Regions from separate parts of the Sphingomonas sp. SL1004 genome, predicted to be linked through region 2. Evidence: riboswitches for the same ligand, from Rfam matches in the RefSeq annotation. Region 2 holds a riboswitch; the other holds the start of a gene.
The links. A riboswitch is a leader RNA that binds a small molecule or an ion and turns the genes downstream of it on or off. The one in region 2 is predicted to bind thiamine pyrophosphate.

Region 1 (9,116 bases), 1.3 Mb from region 2:
TGACCACCTCGCCGCCATAATAGCTGTTGTAGAGCGTGAACTCGTTCGGCGTGCGGAAATTGGTCGTAATATTGGCGAAAACCTGTTGCCGATCGTCGATCCGGTAATGCACCGCGGCGCGCGGCAGCGCTGCGAAACTGTCCTTGCGCACCGTGTCCTGCGGCCCCGGCAGGTAATTGCGGCCGTTGCGTAGCAAGTCGACGCCCTTGAACCCGACATCGACCGTCAGCCGCGGCGCGACGAGTATGCTGTCGGCGACGAAAAAGCTCTTCGTCACCGTAACCGTGCGCTGGTTCTCATAGGCGAGCAGGCGCCCGTCGGCGGTGCGGATCGCCTTGGCGCGGTAGCCCCAGCGATCGAACGGCTGTCCGTCCGCGTCGACGCTCGTGTACGACTGCGTGACGCGGTCGGTGCCGTAGTCGAACCAGAGCCCGGCCGTGATCGTATGCACCCCCGCCTTCAGGGTCAGCTTGCTCACGTTGCCGGTCCGCATCTGATCGCCGGTATAATTGCCGAGCACCGTCGCCAAGCCATCTACAGCACCCGGCAGCGCGATCGGCTGGGCCAATTCTTCGGTGCCGAGATAATTGCCGGTCGTGGTCAGCTGCGTCCCGTAAGGCGAATTGCCATATCCGAACTGGAGATAGCTCGTGCTGTCGAGCGCAAGCCGGTCGCTCAGCACAAGATGCACCGGTGCTGACCCGTAGAGATTGCGGAACGGCGCGCGGTACAGCCGCCAGTAGTTGGTGTTCCCCTCGCTATACCGCTTGTCGTAATTGAACCCGCGACCTTGCGCGTTCCATTCGGCCAGCGTCGGGCTCGGATAGCTCGACGAATTCGCATCATTGTACGACAGCGCAAGGCTGGCGCGGTTGCCGTTGCCCCATTCGTTCAGCAGCTTGGCGTCGATGTGCTGGCGGGTGTCGTGGCCCGCGCCGCGCCAATTGTCGGCACGCGTGTTCGAATAGGACAGGAACGCCTTCAGCCCGGTCTGACCGATCGTCCCGCTATCGATCCGCACGAAGCCGCGCCGCGCCGCGTAGCTGCCGAGCGACAGGTCGACGACCCCGGCCGGATGCGTCTTGGGATCGTCGAGCGCCAGCGACAACAGCCCGCCAGCCCCACCCACGGTCGGCGAACCGATATCGGCAGAACCTTGCGCGAGCGTGATCCGCCGCAGATTCTCGGGGTCGGCGAACTGTGACGGGTATGCATAATAATAGCCGATGTCGTTCTGCGGCGCGCCTTCCATCAGCACGCCGATCTCGTCCTGGCCGAGACCGCGCAACGTCAGGCTAGAACTCGTCGACAGGCCGTATGGATCGCTCGACGCTACGTTCGCGCCGGGCAGCAACGTCACCAGCTGGAACGCGTTGAGCGTCGGCGCCTGTTTCACGATGAAGTCCGACGAGATCGCGCTCTGCGCTTTCGGCGCGCTTTGATCGGGCAGAAGGCCGGCAGGATCGGGCTTGCCGACGACCCGGATTTCAGCCGTATCGGATGCCACCTGCGCCGACGCTGACGTCGCGACGATCGTCGTGGACAAGGCCACGGCGAGCCACCTCACGCGGCGCTGCGAAGCCGCTCGTACGATGCGGGTCAAAACGGAAAACCAGTGTCGAAAACGCTCATGTCCACTCCAATCGGAGGGACGACGGGCCAGCCGCAGACCCTCCCTACGCCGGTATCAGCCGGATCAGGTTCAGCGGGTCATGGGCTGCTGCCCACCTCTCAGCCGCGCATGAGCGGCCCCCCGGGGATGGCGCCGCTTAGGCGGTCCCAGGGTGTGTGGAAAGTGCTATCGTCGTACCATCGCCGCGACGAAGCGAACGGCTTACTGATAATGGGTGATGTTCTCGAAGCCGGTATTGGTCTTCGCCATCTTCACCAGTTTCTTGATGTAGGATCGCACGTGCCGGTCGAAGCGCGTGTCGTTGTATACGCCGCTCCAGACATACTCGTCGCGATCCAGCAGCGTTGCCAGCCCCTTGGCGAACGCGTCCTGCGTCTCGATCACCGCATTCCGGTTCATCAGCGAACAGACCATTTCCTCCGCGGTCGCCTTGTCGCAATCGTCCTGCCGGTCGCGGCCGCCCTTCTCCGCGACGACCTGATCGGCACGCGCCGCCTCAGCCCGACTCGCCAGCCAGATACGGACGGTCGCACCGCTCCACGCCTTCGAAACCTCGTCTGCCACGTTCTCGACTCCAGTTCGCGCTCATCAATTCGAACGCGGCACGCCGATCGTGCTGTCGATACCGAACCGCGCATCGTCAATCACTTTGGTCCTGACCCGATATGCTGGCCAGTGCGGAGAGCCACCGGGGCAGACACCGGGGCAGGCAGCGGAAGTTTCTGATTAATCTGGGTTAGTTCGGCCATATCTGCAGGGAAAAATCGGAACGATCTGCCCCCTGCGAAGCTTGGTACGCGGGGCAGATACAGGGCGTTAACCACAATGACGATGAAACTTCTTGTTGCAGCAGCGTTGATCGGGACCTCGGGTGCCACGATCGCGCAGTCCACCACGTCGACAAACGCACCGCCGCCACCGGTTTTGCAGCATATCGCAACGCAACCTGCTGCCGCAGCGCCGGACATGCAGGCGGTGCTCAACCAGCTCCCGATACTGGGTGCCAAGCCGATCGAGACGCTGACCCCGGTCAAGGCACGGATCCAGCCGTCGGCTGCAGATGCAGCGCGCGCGGTGATGCGTCAAAAGGGTCTGTCGACCGCGCCCGATCCGGCAGTGACGACGCAGGACCTGCCCTATGGCAGCGATCCGATGCAGTTCGCCCGCATCTACAAGCCCGTCGCGGCAACCGGCGCACCGATGCCGGTCATCGTCTATTATCACGGCGGCGGCTGGGTGATCGCCGACGTCAACACGTATGACTCCGCACCCCGCCTTTTGTCGAAGCAACTGAACGCGATCGTCGTGTCGGTCGAGTATCGGCATGCGCCGGAATTCAAGTTCCCGGCACAGCATGACGACGCCTTCGCCGCCTATGCCTGGGTGATCCAAAACGCACAGTCCTGGGGTGGCGACACGACTAGGATCGCGCTCGCCGGCGAAAGCGCAGGCGGCAATCTCGCGGTCGCGACCGCAATTTATGCACGCGACAACAATCTGACGAAGCCGGTCCACATCCTGTCGGTCTATCCGATCGCCAACAGCAGCATGGATCTTCCGTCGCGCAAAGATTCGGCCGACGCCAAGCCGCTCAATACGGCAATGCTCAAGTGGTTCGGCAACTACTATACGTCGTCGATGGCCGACATGCAGGACCCGCGCCTGAACCTTGTCGGTGCGAACCTGCGTGGCCTGCCGCCGACGACGATCGTCAACGCGCAGATCGACCCGCTGCGCTCGGACGGCGAAACGCTGGCGGCGGCGATGAAGTCGGCCGGCGACAAGGTCGAGCAGCGCACCTTCCCCGGCGTCACGCACGAGATGTTCGGAATGGGGGCCGTCGTACGCGGTGCCTATGATGCGAACCAATACGCGATCGTCCGCCTGAAGGCCGCCTTCGGCATCCGCAACTGATCGATCCTGAGAGGACAATCCCCATGAAGACTTTGCTGATATCCGCTGCATTCGGTGCAGCACTCCTGGCGACCCCCGCGATGGCGCAGGTGATGACCCCGAGCGAATACGTCATGACTGCAGGCGCGAGCGATCTGTACGAGATCACGTCGAGCAAGGTCGTGCTCGAGACGACGCAGAACCCAGCGTTGCGCGATTTCGCGCAGACGATGGTGACGCAGCACACCAAGAGTACCGCCGACGTGAAGGCGGCGGCGATGAAGTCGCGCGTCAAGGTGACACCGCCGAAGCTCACGCCGCTGCAGCAGGAGCTGGTGACCGAACTGCGCGCCGAGAACGGCACAGCGCGCGATGCCGCCTATATCGCACAGCAGAAGGCGTCGCATGGCCAGGCTCTCGCCGTGCAGAAGGCCTATGCAACGGAAGGCACCGCGCCCGCGCTGAAGACCGCGGCTGCCGGGATCGTGCCGGTCGTCGAGCATCACATCATGATGCTGAAGACAATGTAACCCGCCCGGCCAGCCCTCGAACACCGCCCCATCACAGGACAGGATGAACCGACATGACGGACGATAGAACCGCTCATAACGACGATGCCCCACCGACGACGTGGAAAAAGGGCGATGCCCTGGCGGAGTCTGCAATCCCCGATGAGAAGGGCGGCACGTTCGTCGCGCGGGCCGTGACAATCAATCGGCCGGTCGGCGAAGTGTTCGCGTATTTCCGCGATTTTGCCAATCTGCCGACGTTCATGGAGAACGTCGAACGGATCGACATTCTCAGCGACACGCGGTCGCACTGGGTGGTGAAGGCCCCGGCGGGCAAGACCGTCGAATGGGATGCGGTCGTCACCGAGGAGGCGCAGGACAGCGTCATCGCCTGGACGTCCGAGCCGGGTGCCGACGTCGCCAACAGCGGCCGTGTCGAGTTCCGCGATGCGGGCGCCCGCGGCACGGTCGTCACCGCGACGATCGCCTATGATCCGCCCGCCGGTATCGTCGGCAAACTGATCGCCAAGATGTTTCAGCGCGAACCTGCGATCCAGGCGCGCCGCGACCTGCGCCGCTTCAAGCAATTGATGGAAACCGGCGAGATCGCAACCGCGGCGATGAACCGCAAACAACGCGAAGAGGAGATGGCCTGATGCGCGCTTTGGCATGGCACGGTAAGCACGACGTTCGTGTCGATACCGTCGACGACCCCGAAATCGTCAATCAACGCGACTGCATCATTAAGGTCACCGCGACGGCGATCTGCGGCTCCGACCTGCATTTGTACGACGGTTACATCCCGACGATGCAGGCGGGCGACATCCTCGGCCACGAGTTCATGGGCGAAGTGGTCGAGGTCGGCGCGAAATCGACCTTGAAGAAGGGGCAGAAGGTCGTCGTCCCGTTCACGATCTCGTGCGGCAGCTGCTATCATTGCGGCAAGCACCAGTATTCGGCGTGCGACAACGGCCTTCCCGCCGACAACCAGGACATCGCACAGGAGTTGTACGGCCAGCCCATGTCGGGCCTGTTCGGCTATAGCCACATGACCGGCGGTTATGCCGGCGGCCAGGCGGAATATGTCCGCGTGCCGTTCAGCGACGTCGGCCCGATCGTGATCCCTGACGGTGTCGAGGACGAAAAGGTGCTGTTCCTCTCCGACATCCTGCCGACCGGATGGATGGCGGCGGAGAATGCGCAGATCGAGCCCGGTGACACCGTTGCAGTCTGGGGTTGCGGCCCTGTCGGGCTGTTCGCGGTACAGTCGGCGTTCCTGATGGGTGCCGAGCGCGTCATTGCGATCGATCATTTCCCGCACCGCCTCGAACTCGCCAAAAAGTTCGGCGCGGAGACGATCAACTTCGAGCAATCGGCGGTCTACGAGGCGCTGATGGTAATGACCGGCGGGATCGGTCCCGACGCGGTGATCGACAGCGTCGGGCTGGAAGCGCACGGCTTCTTCGTCGACAACGTCATCGACCAGATCAAGGCGTCGACCTTCCTCGGCACCGATCGCGCGCATTCGATCCGCCAGGCGATCTTGGCGTGCCGCAAGGGCGGGCGGGTGTCGATGCCGGCGGTGTATGGCGGGTTCATCGACAAGTTCCCGCTCGGCGCCTTCATGGAGAAGGGGCTTACGCTCAAAACCGGCCAGACGCACGTCCAACATTACATGCCCGCGCTGCTCAACGCGATTCTGGAGGGCAAGATCGACACCACCTTCCTGATCTCGCACCGGATGGACCTGGAGGACGCCCCCAAGGGCTATGACATGTTCAAGAACAACCAGAACGAAGTGACCAAGGTCGTCCTGAAACCTGGGTTCAATTGAGAGGATCTTAGACATGGCCGATAAATTCGCAATCATTACCGGCGCCTCGACGGGCATCGGCTTCGAACTCGCCACGCTTGCTGCGAAGGATGGTTACGACATCCTCGTCGTCGCCAACGAAGCGCTGATCCAGTCCGCCGCCGCCGACTTCAAGCAGTTCGGCACCGATGTGACCGCGGTCGAGGCGGATCTTTCGACGATCGAGGGTGTGGACGCATTGCTCGCCGCTACCAACGGCCGCAAGGTCGATGTCCTGTGCGCCAATGCCGGCCACGGTCTGGGTCATGGCTTCCTCGACCAGAAGGTCGACGACTGGCGGCTGGTGGTCGACACCAACATCACCGGCACATTGTACCTGATCCAGAAGGTGCTGCCAGCGATGGTCGCGCGCAACGACGGCAAAGTGCTCGTGGTCGGCTCGGTCGCGGGCTACATCCCCGGCGCGTTCCAGGCGGTGTATAATGGCTCCAAGGCGTTCATCGACAGCTTCACCGAGGCACTGCGCAACGAGATCAAGGACGCCGACGGAGTCACGTTGACGACGCTGATGCCGGGGCCCGTCGATACCGAATTCTTCGATCGCGCCGGTATGAACGATACCGACGTTGGCACCGATCCGAACAAGAGCGATCCCGCCGATGTCGCCAAGGACGGCTGGGACGCGCTGATGGGCGGCAAGGCGTCGATCTTTTCGGGTTGGAAGACCAAGGTCCAGGGTGTGCTCGCCAACGTCATTCCCGGCTCGGTCCTCGCCGAGCAGCATCGCAAGATGGCAGAGCCCGGCAGCGCCAAGGACTGATGCGCCCCGAGCTTGAACACGCACGATGCCCCGCCCGATTTTGGGTGGGGCATCGTGGGTTCGGGCCGGGCCCAGGATGAGGAACGACGATGGCAGTGCGACTGACGGACCAAAGATCGGTGGTCGTGATCAGCGATTGGGTCGAGGGTTCGCATCGAGACCGTGCGTCTGACGATGATCGGGCCGCACTTCCAGCGCATGCGACGGATCCATCGTCTCGGCCATGGACGGGCGACGGTACCGCGAATGTCGACGTTACGGGTGGTTATCTGGAACGCCTGCCGCTCGCGCTGATCGCGGCCGGAATCGTCGATCAGGCCGAAATCTGGCATTATTGGCGCGGCGCAGGCGAGCCGCCGTTTCGCCGTGACACTGCAGCATTGGCACGGCGCGCGTTCCGCCTGGACGAAGAAACCGCGCCGTTCGCGTCGTCCGAGATGATCGGGTTCGTTAAAACATTCGGGGCACCGCATATCTTGATCGTGCTGGGCCTGGGCGTCGCACCCGAATTGCTCGACGCGTGCGCCGGCAGCATCATTCTCTACAATTCGATCGACGCTCCCGCACTGCGCGTGCCGCCCGAGGTCAGCGCGCATTTCGACCTCGTCATCACGGGTGCGCAGTGGCAGTCGGACGAGGTGGAAGCGCGCCACCCCGGCATGCGCACCACCATTCTGCCGGTCGGGCCCGAGTTCGCCGCGATCGATCAGTTCCGTCCGCTCGGCACGGCCAAGGACGTCGACCTGATCTACGTCGCCGCCGCGCAACCGTATAAGCGCCACGACATCCTGTTAGACGCGCTCGCACAACTGCCGCGCGACGTCCGCGCGCTCTGCGTGTTCGGTTACGGCGAGGATGCCGACGCGCTCCGACGCCGCGCGTATGACCAGAACCTCTCGATCGAATTCGTCGGACCGCCCGGCGTGCCGATCGACGAGGTAAATCGCCTGATGAACCGCGCGAAATTCGGCGTGGTCTGCGGCATCGACGACGGCGCTCCCGCGATCCTCACCGAATACATGCTCGCCGGCCTGCCGGTCCTGGCCAATGCCGGATTGCGGTGCGGATTGCAGTTCATCCTGCCCGAGACCGGCATGACCGCTTCGACGACCGGGTTTGCCGATGCGATCCTTACAATGTGCGAAACCTACCAAGAATTCCGGCCCCGCCAAGCCGTGTTGGAACGTTGGACTTGGGTGCATAGCGTTGCCCGGATTTCCCCGATTATCGAGCAAATACATGATGCAAAGCAATTACATTTGCATAGTCACGTCTGAGACGTGCGCTTAGGTTCCACCGACAACGCGGATCACCGCGGGCTTGCGGATTGGAAGAGCGTGCACGGTATCGGACCTACTCCCAGCCTCTCGAAATCCGGTGACCCCAGTGCCCCGCCGCTGATCTGTTTCTCGCATCTCCGCTGGGATTTCGTCACGCAGCGCCCGCAGCACTTGATGAAGCGGTTCGCGCAAACCCAGAGCGTGTTCGTCTGGGAAGAACACATTCCCTGCGACCACCCGCTGCCCTTCCTCGAACACCACCCCTTCCCCGCCGACAACGTGATCGCGCTACGCCCGCGCCTGCCACATTGGTGGAATGCCGAACAGGTCGAGGCGGGCTTGCGGCAACTTCTCGACATGCTGGTCGCGACGAGCGTTCGCGCCAAGCCTGTCCTCTGGTTCTACACCCCGATGATGCTCCCGTTCGCCGAGCATCTCGACGCTGCCGCAGTCGTCTACGATTGCATGGACGAACTGTCCGCGTTCCGCTTCGCCGACCCCGCGTTGCTCGACCGCGAAGCGCGGCTGCTCGCGCGCGCCGATCTCGTCTTCACCGGCGGCTACAGCCTCTACGAAGCCAAGCGCGGCCGTCACCGCGACGTCCATGCCTTCCCGTCGGCAGTCGACGTCGCGCATTTCGCACGCGCGCGGACCGGGAATATCGAACCTCAGGACCAGCGCAGCATCCTCGGTCCGAAGCTCGGCTTCTTCGGTGTCATCGACGAACGCATCGACCTAGCCTTGCTTGACACGGTCGCCGCAGCCCGGCCCGACTGGTCGTTCATCATGATCGGCCCGGTCGTGAAGATCGACCCCGCGCACCTGCCACGCCGCGCCAACATCCACTGGCTCGGCGGACGCGGCTACGACGAGCTCCCCGCCTATCTCTCCGGCTGGGACGTCGCGCTGATGCCGTTCGCGATCAACGCCGCGACGCGTTTCATTAGCCCGACCAAGACGCCCGAATATCTCGCCGGCGGCCTGCCCGTCGTATCGACACCGATCGTCGACGTGATCCGCCATTACGGCGACGCTGCGGCGGTGACGATCGCATCCGACGCGAACGCGTTCGTCGCGGCGTGCGAGGCCGCGCTCGCCCTCCCCCGCGAAGGCGCATGGCGCGACGAAGCCGACCGCCTGCTCGCCACGCAATCCTGGGACCGCACGC
Region 2 (9,116 bases):
CCGGCCTTTACCGCGGCCTCGACGTACAGATGCGGCGCGAAATTCTGTGGAGCATCGCCTCCGCCGCGATCTACGGCGTGCCCGCGGGGATCGTCGCCTGGGGCTGGCAGAATCGCGGCTGGACGCGCGTCTATACCGACGTCCACGCCTATCCGCTCTGGTATCTGCCGGTGTCGGTGCTGCTGTTCCTGTTCGCGCACGATACGTGGTTCTACTGGACGCATCGCTGGATGCACCGGCCGGCGCCGTTCAAGCTCGCGCACGCGGTGCATCATGCCAGCCGCCCGCCGACGGCCTGGGCGGCGATGGCGTTCCACCCGATCGAGGCGATCACCGGCGCTGTGATAATTCCGCTACTGGTGTTCTTGATTCCGATCAATGTCGGCGCGCTGGGGCTGGTCCTGACCATCATGACGGTTATGGGAGTAACCAATCACATGGGATGGGAGATATTCCCGCGGTTCATGTGGCGGGGAGCATTGGGAGGATGGCTGATAACGGCCAGCCACCATCAGCGTCATCATGAACAATACGGATGCAATTATGGGCTATATTTCCGAGTCTGGGATCGGCTCTGCGGCACCGACCGAGGCCTTGGCGATTTCGCGAAATCGCATGCCAGGGCGCGGGCGAAAGCTGCGGTTGGTAGCGGCGGCCGGAATGGCCTGGGCGATGCTGGCAGCGGCGGCGCCGGTCACGCGGCTTGACGTCGAGGTCGACAATCTCCGCTCGGCAAAGGGCCTGATCCGAATCTGCCTCACCGCCGACCCCAAGAACTTCCCGGCCTGTGTCGACGATGCCAACGCGCTCACCCGCTCGCTGCCCGCCAGCGTGCACACTACCAGTTTTCCAGGCCTTCCCCAGCGCGGTTACGCGCTCGCGGTGATCCATGACGAGAACAGCAACGCCAAGCTCGACACCTTCGCCGGCATCCCGCGCGAGGGCTATGGTTTTTCGCGCGATGCTGCTGTCCGGTTCGGTCCGCCACGCTTTTCCGCAGCCCGGTTCATGGTCGCCGGTGATGCTGAAATGCAACAGGTGAAGATGCGTTACATCTTCTGACGGATCATGACGGACCGAAACCACTTTCACTTCGTTCCGCGATGGAACCTTTTCTCCGGAGCATTTCCTTGCGCGCATTCTCTCTAGTCCTGACTGCCGCAACCGCGGCATTGGCGATCGCCACCCCGGCTCTCGCCCAGAACTCCGCACCGCCGACGCCGGCCCCCGATCTCGGCCCCGACAACTACCGCGTCACGGTCGGCGTCGGTGTCGCGTCGCTGCCCGATTACGAGGGCGCAGACAGCAATTCGTGGACGCCGGGCGCGGTCGCGATCGGTAAGGTCGCCGGCCATGACTTCTTCACGCGCGGCACGCAGCTTTATGTGAACCTGATCCCGACCAATAGCGATGTCGGCATCAGTTACGAACTCGGCGTCATCGGCGGCATCCGCACCGATCGCACCGGCAAGGTCGACAATCGTCAGGTCCGCGCACTCGGCAAGATCGACACCGCGTATGAACTCGGCGGCTATGTCGGCATCGCCAAGACCGGTGTGATCACCAGTGATTACGATACGCTCACCGCGCGCGTCGCCTATGTCCACGACGTTTCGGGCACGTACGACAGCTACGTCATCACGCCGCAGATCAACTATACGACGCCGCTCTCGATCCGCACGCTTGTCTCGCTCGGCGTTGCCGCGGACTATGCCGGCAAGGGCTTCGGCCGCACTTATGCGGCGGTAACGCCGATCGGCACGCTGGCCAGTGGCCTGCGCACCTACGATATCAACGATAGCGGCTTCCGTCGGGTCAATGCGTCGTTCTTCGTGCTGCAGAGCCTGTCGGGCGATCTGCGTCGCGGCTTCGGCGTCGGCGCAGGCGTGCTCTATGGTCGCATGCTCGGCAAGTACAAGGACAGCCCGATCGTTGCCGACGTCGGCGATGCGGATCAGTGGTTGGGCGCTGTCGGACTGACCTACACCTTCTGAAGCCATAGACGGTCGGCGTGACCAAGGGCCGCCGCAATTCTGTCAGGCTGGAGGGCTCGTTTCCCCGCAAAGGTCGGGCCCATATTGGGCTTCCTCCTTCGCGGGAGAGCAAGGAAACGTAAGCCGTTCCCGTCTGATCTAATTATTTTCGATAGGGTCTTGAACCCTGCATCCAAAAGCCGTCCGCAGTCGTTACTCGACGCGGACGGCTTTTTTTATGTCCGCAATCGAGGGTGTTACGATCGGGTTCGTTAATTCGAACCTCGTCTGGTGCTGGTCGATTGCGCGATGGCCGCAGAGCATATCGACGTCCGCAACAGCAAGGGGAGGACCCTGAATATGACTGAGAGCGTGCACCTGATCGAAGCCCTCGATGCCCGCGTAGAGCGACGCAACGACCGGCGTGACTTCTTCAAGAACGCGCTCGGCGCTGCTGCGATCACCGCAGCGGGTGCGACCGCGCTCTCGTTCTCCACTTCGGCTGCGGCCCAGTCCGTCACCGACGCCGACGTCCTCAACTTCGCGCTCAACCTCGAATATCTCGAGGCGCAATTCTATTCCTATGCCGCCTACGGCACCGGGCTCGACAACAGCCTGCTCTCCGGCACCGGCAACCAGGGTGCGGTCCGTGGTGGTCGCCAGGTCAATTTCACCGATCCGATCGTCCGTCAGTACGCGCGTGAGATCGCGCAGGACGAGATCGCGCACGTCAAGTTCCTCCGCACCGCGCTCGGCACCGCCGCCGTGGCGCAGCCGGTGATCGACGTCAGCGTCTCACCGACCAGCGCCTTCTCGCTCGCCGCCCAGGCCGCCGGGCTCGTTCCCGCTGGCACGGCATTCGATCCCTACGCCACCGACGAGGCCTTCCTGCTCGGCGCGTTCATCTTCGAAGACGTCGGCGTGACCGCGTACAAGGGCGCTGCCCCGCTGCTCACCAGCAAGGCGTATCTCGAGGCCGCCGCCGGGCTGCTCGCAGTCGAGGCGTATCACGCCGCGATCGTTCGCACGACGCTATACGGCAAGGGTATCGCGACCCCGTCGCTGCGGACGTCCGCAGATGCTATTTCGAAGGCCCGCGACAGCCTCGACGGCGGCGGCGCCAACACGACGATCTTCGGCACCAACGATATCGATCAGGGCATCTCGTCGTACAGCGCGACGCCGATCAACCTCGCCACCACGCAGGCCGCGGTGACCGTGTCGAACATCGTCCCGCTCGACAGCAACGGCGTCGCCTACAGCCGCTCGACGAGCCAGGTGCTCAACATCGTCTATCTCAACAGCGGTGCGGCATCTGCCGGCGGGTTTTACCCGAACGGCATGAACGGCAACATCAAGACGAGCATCGCGGCAGCCTGATCGATCCGTCTGATCGCAGCCTCGCCAAACGCTCTTCTTCGCTATTCAGGGGATTAACCCAATGACCGATCTCAATACCAAGCTCGAGATATTCGACGCGATCGCCGCCCGCCGTAACGAACGCCGCGGCTTCCTCCGCTTCGCCGGCGGTTCGGCCCTCGCCATCGGTGGTGCAAGCCTGCTTTCGGCTTGCGGCAATGACGATTCCGATCTCGCGCCTGCGCCGACGCCGACGCCCACGCCGACCCCGGCAGCCGCACTCAACGATGCCGACGTGCTCAACGTCGCACTGAACCTCGAATATCTCGAAGCGCAGTTCTACGCGTTCGCGGCATTCGGCGTCGGCCTGAACGCCAGCCTGTTGACCGGCATCGGTACGCAGGGCGCCGTCACCGGCGGCGCACAGGTGCCGTTCCAGGACGCCGTCGTCCGTGAGTATGCGCGCGAAATCGCGATCGACGAAGTCGCACACGTCGCCTTCCTGCGCTCGGCTCTCGGCACTGCCGCCGTCGCCCAGCCCGCGATCGATATCTCGGTCGGCACGGCAGCCGCGCCGGGCGCGTTCACGGCAGCCGCCCGTGCGGCCGGCGTCATCGGTGCGACGGGCGTGTTCAACCCCTATGCCGACGACAACAGCTTCCTGCTCGGCGCGTACATCTTCGAGGACGTCGGCGTTTCGGCCTACAAGGGTGCCGCACCGCTGATCGCCAACAAGACCTATCTCGAGGCGGCCGCCGGCATCCTCGCGGCAGAGGCGTATCATGCAGGGCTGATCCGTACGATCCTGTACCGCAAGGGTCTGCAGACGCCGAACCCGATCCCGTCGCTGATTACCGCCGCCAACCAGATCAGCGACGCACGCGACAGCCTCGACGGCACCGTCACCAACGCGACGACGGGCGTGATCGGCGACGACGATCAGGGCATCACCGGTTCGGATCCGACGATCTCGAACATCGTGCCGACCGATGCCAACGGCCTGGCGTACAGCCGCTCGGTCGCTCAGGTGCACAACATCGTCTACCTGACGCCCACGGCACGGATCGGCGGCGGCTTCTTCCCCAACGGGACGAACAACCGCCTCGATTCACTGCGGACCAGCGGCGCCAACGCGTGATCGCAGCCACCGACTAAATCAGAAACCTCGGATCGCGGCGCATTCAGGAGCGCCGCGATCCTTGTTTGGGGAACGACCATGAAGCACCTTACGAAGCTCACGACGCTCGCCGGCCTTACCGTCGCGGGCCTTTTTGCCGTTCCGGCCCAGGCGCAATTGTTCTCGCAGGAAACTACCGCGGACCGTCCGTTCTCGGGCGTCTATGTCGGCGCGGCCGGCGGGTATGACGTCCAGAAGAACGACGTCGGCTCGTCGATCCTGTTCGATCGCAACGGCGACGGCAATTTCAACGAGAACGTCAACACCATCACCGGCGCCAACGCCTTCTCGCCGGGCTTCTGCAACGGCTCCGCGCGCACCGGTGCGGCGGCCTATGGTTGCCGCAACGACGATGACGGCTGGGCCTATTACGGTCGTGCCGGCTTCGACGCACAGCGCGGCAACATCGTCGTCGGCGTCGTCGGCGAATTCGGCAAGACCGACATCACCGACAGCACCTCCGGTTTCTCGACCACGCCCGCCAGCTACACCATGTCGCGCAAGGTCGACTGGGAAGCCTCGGTCCGCGGTCGCGCGGGCTATGCCATCAACACCACGCTGTTCTACGGCACGTTCGGCGCGGGCTATGCCAAGATCGACAATCTGTTCTTCACCACCAACACCGCCAACGCGTTCGCGGCGACCGGTTCGAAGAACCAGTGGGGCATTCTCGGCGGCGGCGGCATCGAGCAGAAGCTGACCAAGAACATCTCGATCGGCATGGAATACATGTACCACCAGTATCAGGACAACGACGCCCGCGTCCAGGTAACGGCCGGCACCGCGCTTGCCGGCAGCCCGGTGTTGCTCGCCAACAACCCCTTCCTGATCGCCCCCAATACCACCGGCACCACCTTCCGCCGCAGCGACGAATATTTCCGTTGGCACAGCCTGCGTGGCACGGTGAGCTTCAGGTTCTAGGCGCCGGGCGGCCTGCACCAACTTGGCGCAGGACTCGCCCCAGCCCGGCCAGCGCAGCAAAGCACGCCACAAGGCGTAGCTTAGCTAACGACTGACGGCGCGCGGAGTAAGGAAAAGGCCGTTGCCCCAACCCGGGCAGCGGCCTTTTCCGTTTCAGCAAGCGTGCGCTCACCATCAAAAACCCGCCCCCCACTACCACCACCCCGGCGAAGGCCGGGGCCCAATTGGCAAGGCGGATATAACGAAGCACATCGCGTCGTTATCGCCGTCCCCCAATTGGGCCCCGGCCTTCGCCGGGGTGGAGCATTATCGAGCGTGCAATAATCACTGAGCCTCGCACACCCCGCACCGCCAACCCGCTTTTCCCATTGCACCCCACCCCCAGCCCCCTATGCTCACCCCACCCCGGGGGAGCGCTTATCCGCGCTTGAGAGGAAGGCAGGAGCCTTCGACCCGCTGAACCTGATCCGGTTGATACCGGCGGAGGGAGGGAGCGGTCGCCACAGAACCGTAAACCTTTGCTCCGAGACCCGTAGGAGCAAGCGCATGGCCGATTACGAAGCACGCACCGAAAAGCCCGCAGCAACCGCAGACATCGGCGTAACCACCGGCCCGATCCGAGGCTCGCGCAAAATCCACGTCGCGGTCCCGACCAGCCCAGACGTCCGCGTAGCCATGCGCGAGATCGTCCTAGACCCATCCTGCAGCGAACCCCCGCTACGCATCTACGACACCAGCGGCCCCTACACGGACCCCCGCGCGACAATCGACATCAACGCCGGCCTCCCCCAACTCCGCCGCGCCTGGATCGAAGCCAGAGGCGACGTGGAATCCTACGAAGCCCGAGAACTCCGCCCCGAAGACAACGGCCAGCTAGGCCCCGATCGCTCGGGCGGCGTCCCCCAGTTCCCCGCCACCATCAAGCGCCCCCTTCGCGCGCGCGCCGGCGCCAACGTCAGCCAGATGCACTACGCCCGCCGAGGCATCATCACCCCCGAAATGGAATACGTCGCCACCCGAGAAAACCTCGGCCGCGCCATGCTGAAAGACTACAAGCGAGACGGCGAATCCTTCGGCGCACAGATCCCCGATTTCGTAACCCCCGAATTCGTCCGCGACGAGATCGCCCGCGGCCGCGCGATCATCCCCAACAACATCAACCACCCCGAATCCGAACCGATGGCGATCGGCCGCAACTTCCTCGTCAAGATCAACGCCAACATCGGCAACTCCGCGGTCGCCAGCAACGTCGCCGCCGAAGTCGACAAGCTCGTCTGGTCGATCCGCTGGGGCGCGGACACGGTGATGGACCTCAGCACCGGCCGCAACATCCACGACACCCGCGAATGGATCCTCCGCAACTCGCCGGTCCCGATCGGCACCGTCCCGATCTACCAGGCGCTCGAAAAGGTCGGCGGCGTCGCCGAGGACCTCACCTGGGAGATTTTCCGCGACACCCTCATCGAGCAGGCCGAGCAGGGCGTCGATTACTTCACGATCCACGCCGGCGTGCGCCTCGCCTACATCCCGATGACCGCGAAGCGCGTCACCGGCATCGTCTCGCGCGGCGGCTCGATCATGGCGAAATGGTGCCTCAGCCACCACAAGGAGAGCTTCCTCTACGAGCGCTTCGACGAGATCACCGAGATCATGAAGGCCTACGACATCGCCTACAGCCTCGGCGACGGCCTGCGCCCCGGCAGCATCGCCGACGCCAACGACGAAGCGCAGTTCAGCGAACTCTACACGCTCGGCGAACTTACGCACCGAGCATGGAAGAGCGACGTCCAGGTCATGATCGAAGGCCCCGGCCACGTGCCGATGCACAAGATCAAGGAGAACATGGACAAGCAACTCGAAGTTTGCGGCGAAGCGCCCTTCTACACGCTAGGGCCGCTCACCACGGACATAGCCCCCGGCTACGACCACATTACGAGTGGTATCGGCGCCGCAATGATCGGCTGGTACGGCACCGCGATGCTCTGCTACGTCACGCCGAAGGAGCATCTCGGCCTCCCCGACCGCGACGACGTAAAAGTCGGGGTCATAACCTACAAACTAGCCGCCCACGCCGCCGACCTCGCCAAAGGCCATCCCGCCGCCCAGATGCGCGACGACGCCCTGTCCCGCGCCCGCTTCGAATTCCGCTGGAGAGACCAGTTCAACCTCTCCCTCGACCCCAACACCGCCGAGCAATACCACGACCAGACATTGCCGGCAGAAGGCGCCAAGACCGCCCACTTCTGCTCGATGTGCGGCCCAAAATTCTGCTCGATGAAGATCACGCAAGAGGTGCGAGACTTCGCGGCGAAGCAGAACGCGCCAGCGGACACGTTCCTCGCGGCAGACGTCGACCAGACCGACACCGACCGAGCGATCTTCGCCAAGGGCACTCACGCCGAAGCCGAAAAAGGCATGGCCGACATGAGCGAGCGGTTCCGCGAGAAGGGCAGCGAAATCTACTTGCCGGCGGAGTGAACTAATGGACGAGGCTTGGCGCCGGATCGAAGAGAACGGTGGGGCCGGCCTGCCTCATCGTAACCACGATCCGATACTCAGGCTCGTCGCGCATTATTTCGAGCCAGCAGATTATATGCTGGAGCAGTTCATGAAGCTCGACAGGAAGGCGGGCACATCGTCCGGCCTGTCCCATGCCAAGGTGATCGAGCGACGATACTTCCTGATGGTCTGGCTATCGAGCCTCTACGTCGTCATGGAGGGTGTGGAGGCCCTCCCTCTGGAGAAAGAGCTGAGAGCGAGGCCGCTCGATATTCCGGACATCGCGTTGCGCATACCTCCGCTCATGGAGGAATTCGGCGAGCATCGCGACGCGCTGAGACTGCTCCGCAATGCGCAATCTCATTTTCAGGAAACGGCGCAAAAGCACGTCCAGTTCGTTGCCCAGCGATCGCGGATCGACTGGGCGCTCAGCATTCACGGAAACTCGACCGGCTGTTTCGCGAATACCGGATCCAGTCCTCCGCCATATACGCCATGGCAGGTCGCAAGGACGAGCTTCAGCTAACGCGGCGCAAGCCGCCTCCGTCGGGTAAATTGCGACTTGCTCCGGACTGACAGTCTCCAACGGTACGAAGATTAGCCGCGCGCCTTACCGCTTCCGGACGAACTCCGCCCGCAGCACCAGTCCCTTGATCCCCTCGTAGCGACAGTCGATCTCCTGCGCGTCACCGGTCAGCCGGATCGACTTGATCAGCGTGCCGCGCTTCAAGGTCTGCCCCGCACCCTTCACGGTCAGGTCCTTGATCAGCGTCACCTGATCGCCATCCGCGAGCACGTTTCCGACCGAATCCCGTACCAGGACCGCACTGTCGTCGGCCGCAACAGCCATCGCCGCACCGCCCGCAACCCACTCGCCGGTCGCTTCGTCGTACACATATTCGTCGCTCATCGGTCGGTCTCCGGCAGCGCCCAGTCGATCGGCGCGCGCCCATGGGTTTCGAGAAATTCATTGGCCCGGCTGAACGGCCGCGATCCGAAGAACCCGGTCCGCGCGGCCAGCGGCGACGGGTGCGCGGACTGGATCACCAGATGCCGCCCGCCCTTCGCGATATCGTCGACGAACGCCGCCTTCTTCTGCGCATACGCCCCCCACAGCAGGAAGACGACCGGTTTGTCCTGCGCATTCACCGCCGCGACGACGGCATCGGTGAATCGCTCCCACCCGC

Region 1: another riboswitch for thiamine pyrophosphate. It lies ahead of AC3D24_RS19380 (TonB-dependent receptor); the one in region 2 lies ahead of thiC (phosphomethylpyrimidine synthase ThiC).

The regions. Positions count from the first base shown of each region.
Region 1 covers NZ_JBYMUX010000001.1:4,189,024-4,198,139, reverse strand. Annotated here, with positions in the region: gene AC3D24_RS19380 (TonB-dependent receptor) at 1-1,546, opposite strand, end outside; TPP riboswitch at 1,657-1,766, opposite strand; gene AC3D24_RS19375 (hypothetical protein) at 1,835-2,197, opposite strand; gene AC3D24_RS19370 (alpha/beta hydrolase) at 2,459-3,547, shown strand; gene AC3D24_RS19365 (DUF4142 domain-containing protein) at 3,571-4,056, shown strand; gene AC3D24_RS19360 (SRPBCC family protein) at 4,110-4,691, shown strand; gene AC3D24_RS19355 (zinc-dependent alcohol dehydrogenase) at 4,691-5,869, shown strand; gene AC3D24_RS19350 (SDR family NAD(P)-dependent oxidoreductase) at 5,883-6,668, shown strand; gene AC3D24_RS19345 (glycosyltransferase family 4 protein) at 6,794-7,945, shown strand; gene glf (UDP-galactopyranose mutase) at 8,123-9,116, shown strand, end outside.
Region 2 covers NZ_JBYMUX010000001.1:2,847,602-2,856,717, reverse strand. Annotated here, with positions in the region: gene AC3D24_RS12900 (sterol desaturase family protein) at 1-707, shown strand, start outside; gene AC3D24_RS12895 (DUF2141 domain-containing protein) at 661-1,062, shown strand; gene AC3D24_RS12890 (MipA/OmpV family protein) at 1,131-1,994, shown strand; gene AC3D24_RS12885 (ferritin-like domain-containing protein) at 2,334-3,353, shown strand; gene AC3D24_RS12880 (ferritin-like domain-containing protein) at 3,415-4,470, shown strand; gene AC3D24_RS12875 (outer membrane protein) at 4,549-5,430, shown strand; TPP riboswitch at 5,827-5,936, shown strand; gene thiC (phosphomethylpyrimidine synthase ThiC) at 5,977-7,908, shown strand; gene AC3D24_RS12865 (hypothetical protein) at 7,913-8,455, shown strand; gene AC3D24_RS12860 (alkylphosphonate utilization protein) at 8,540-8,839, opposite strand; gene ung (uracil-DNA glycosylase) at 8,836-9,116, opposite strand, start outside.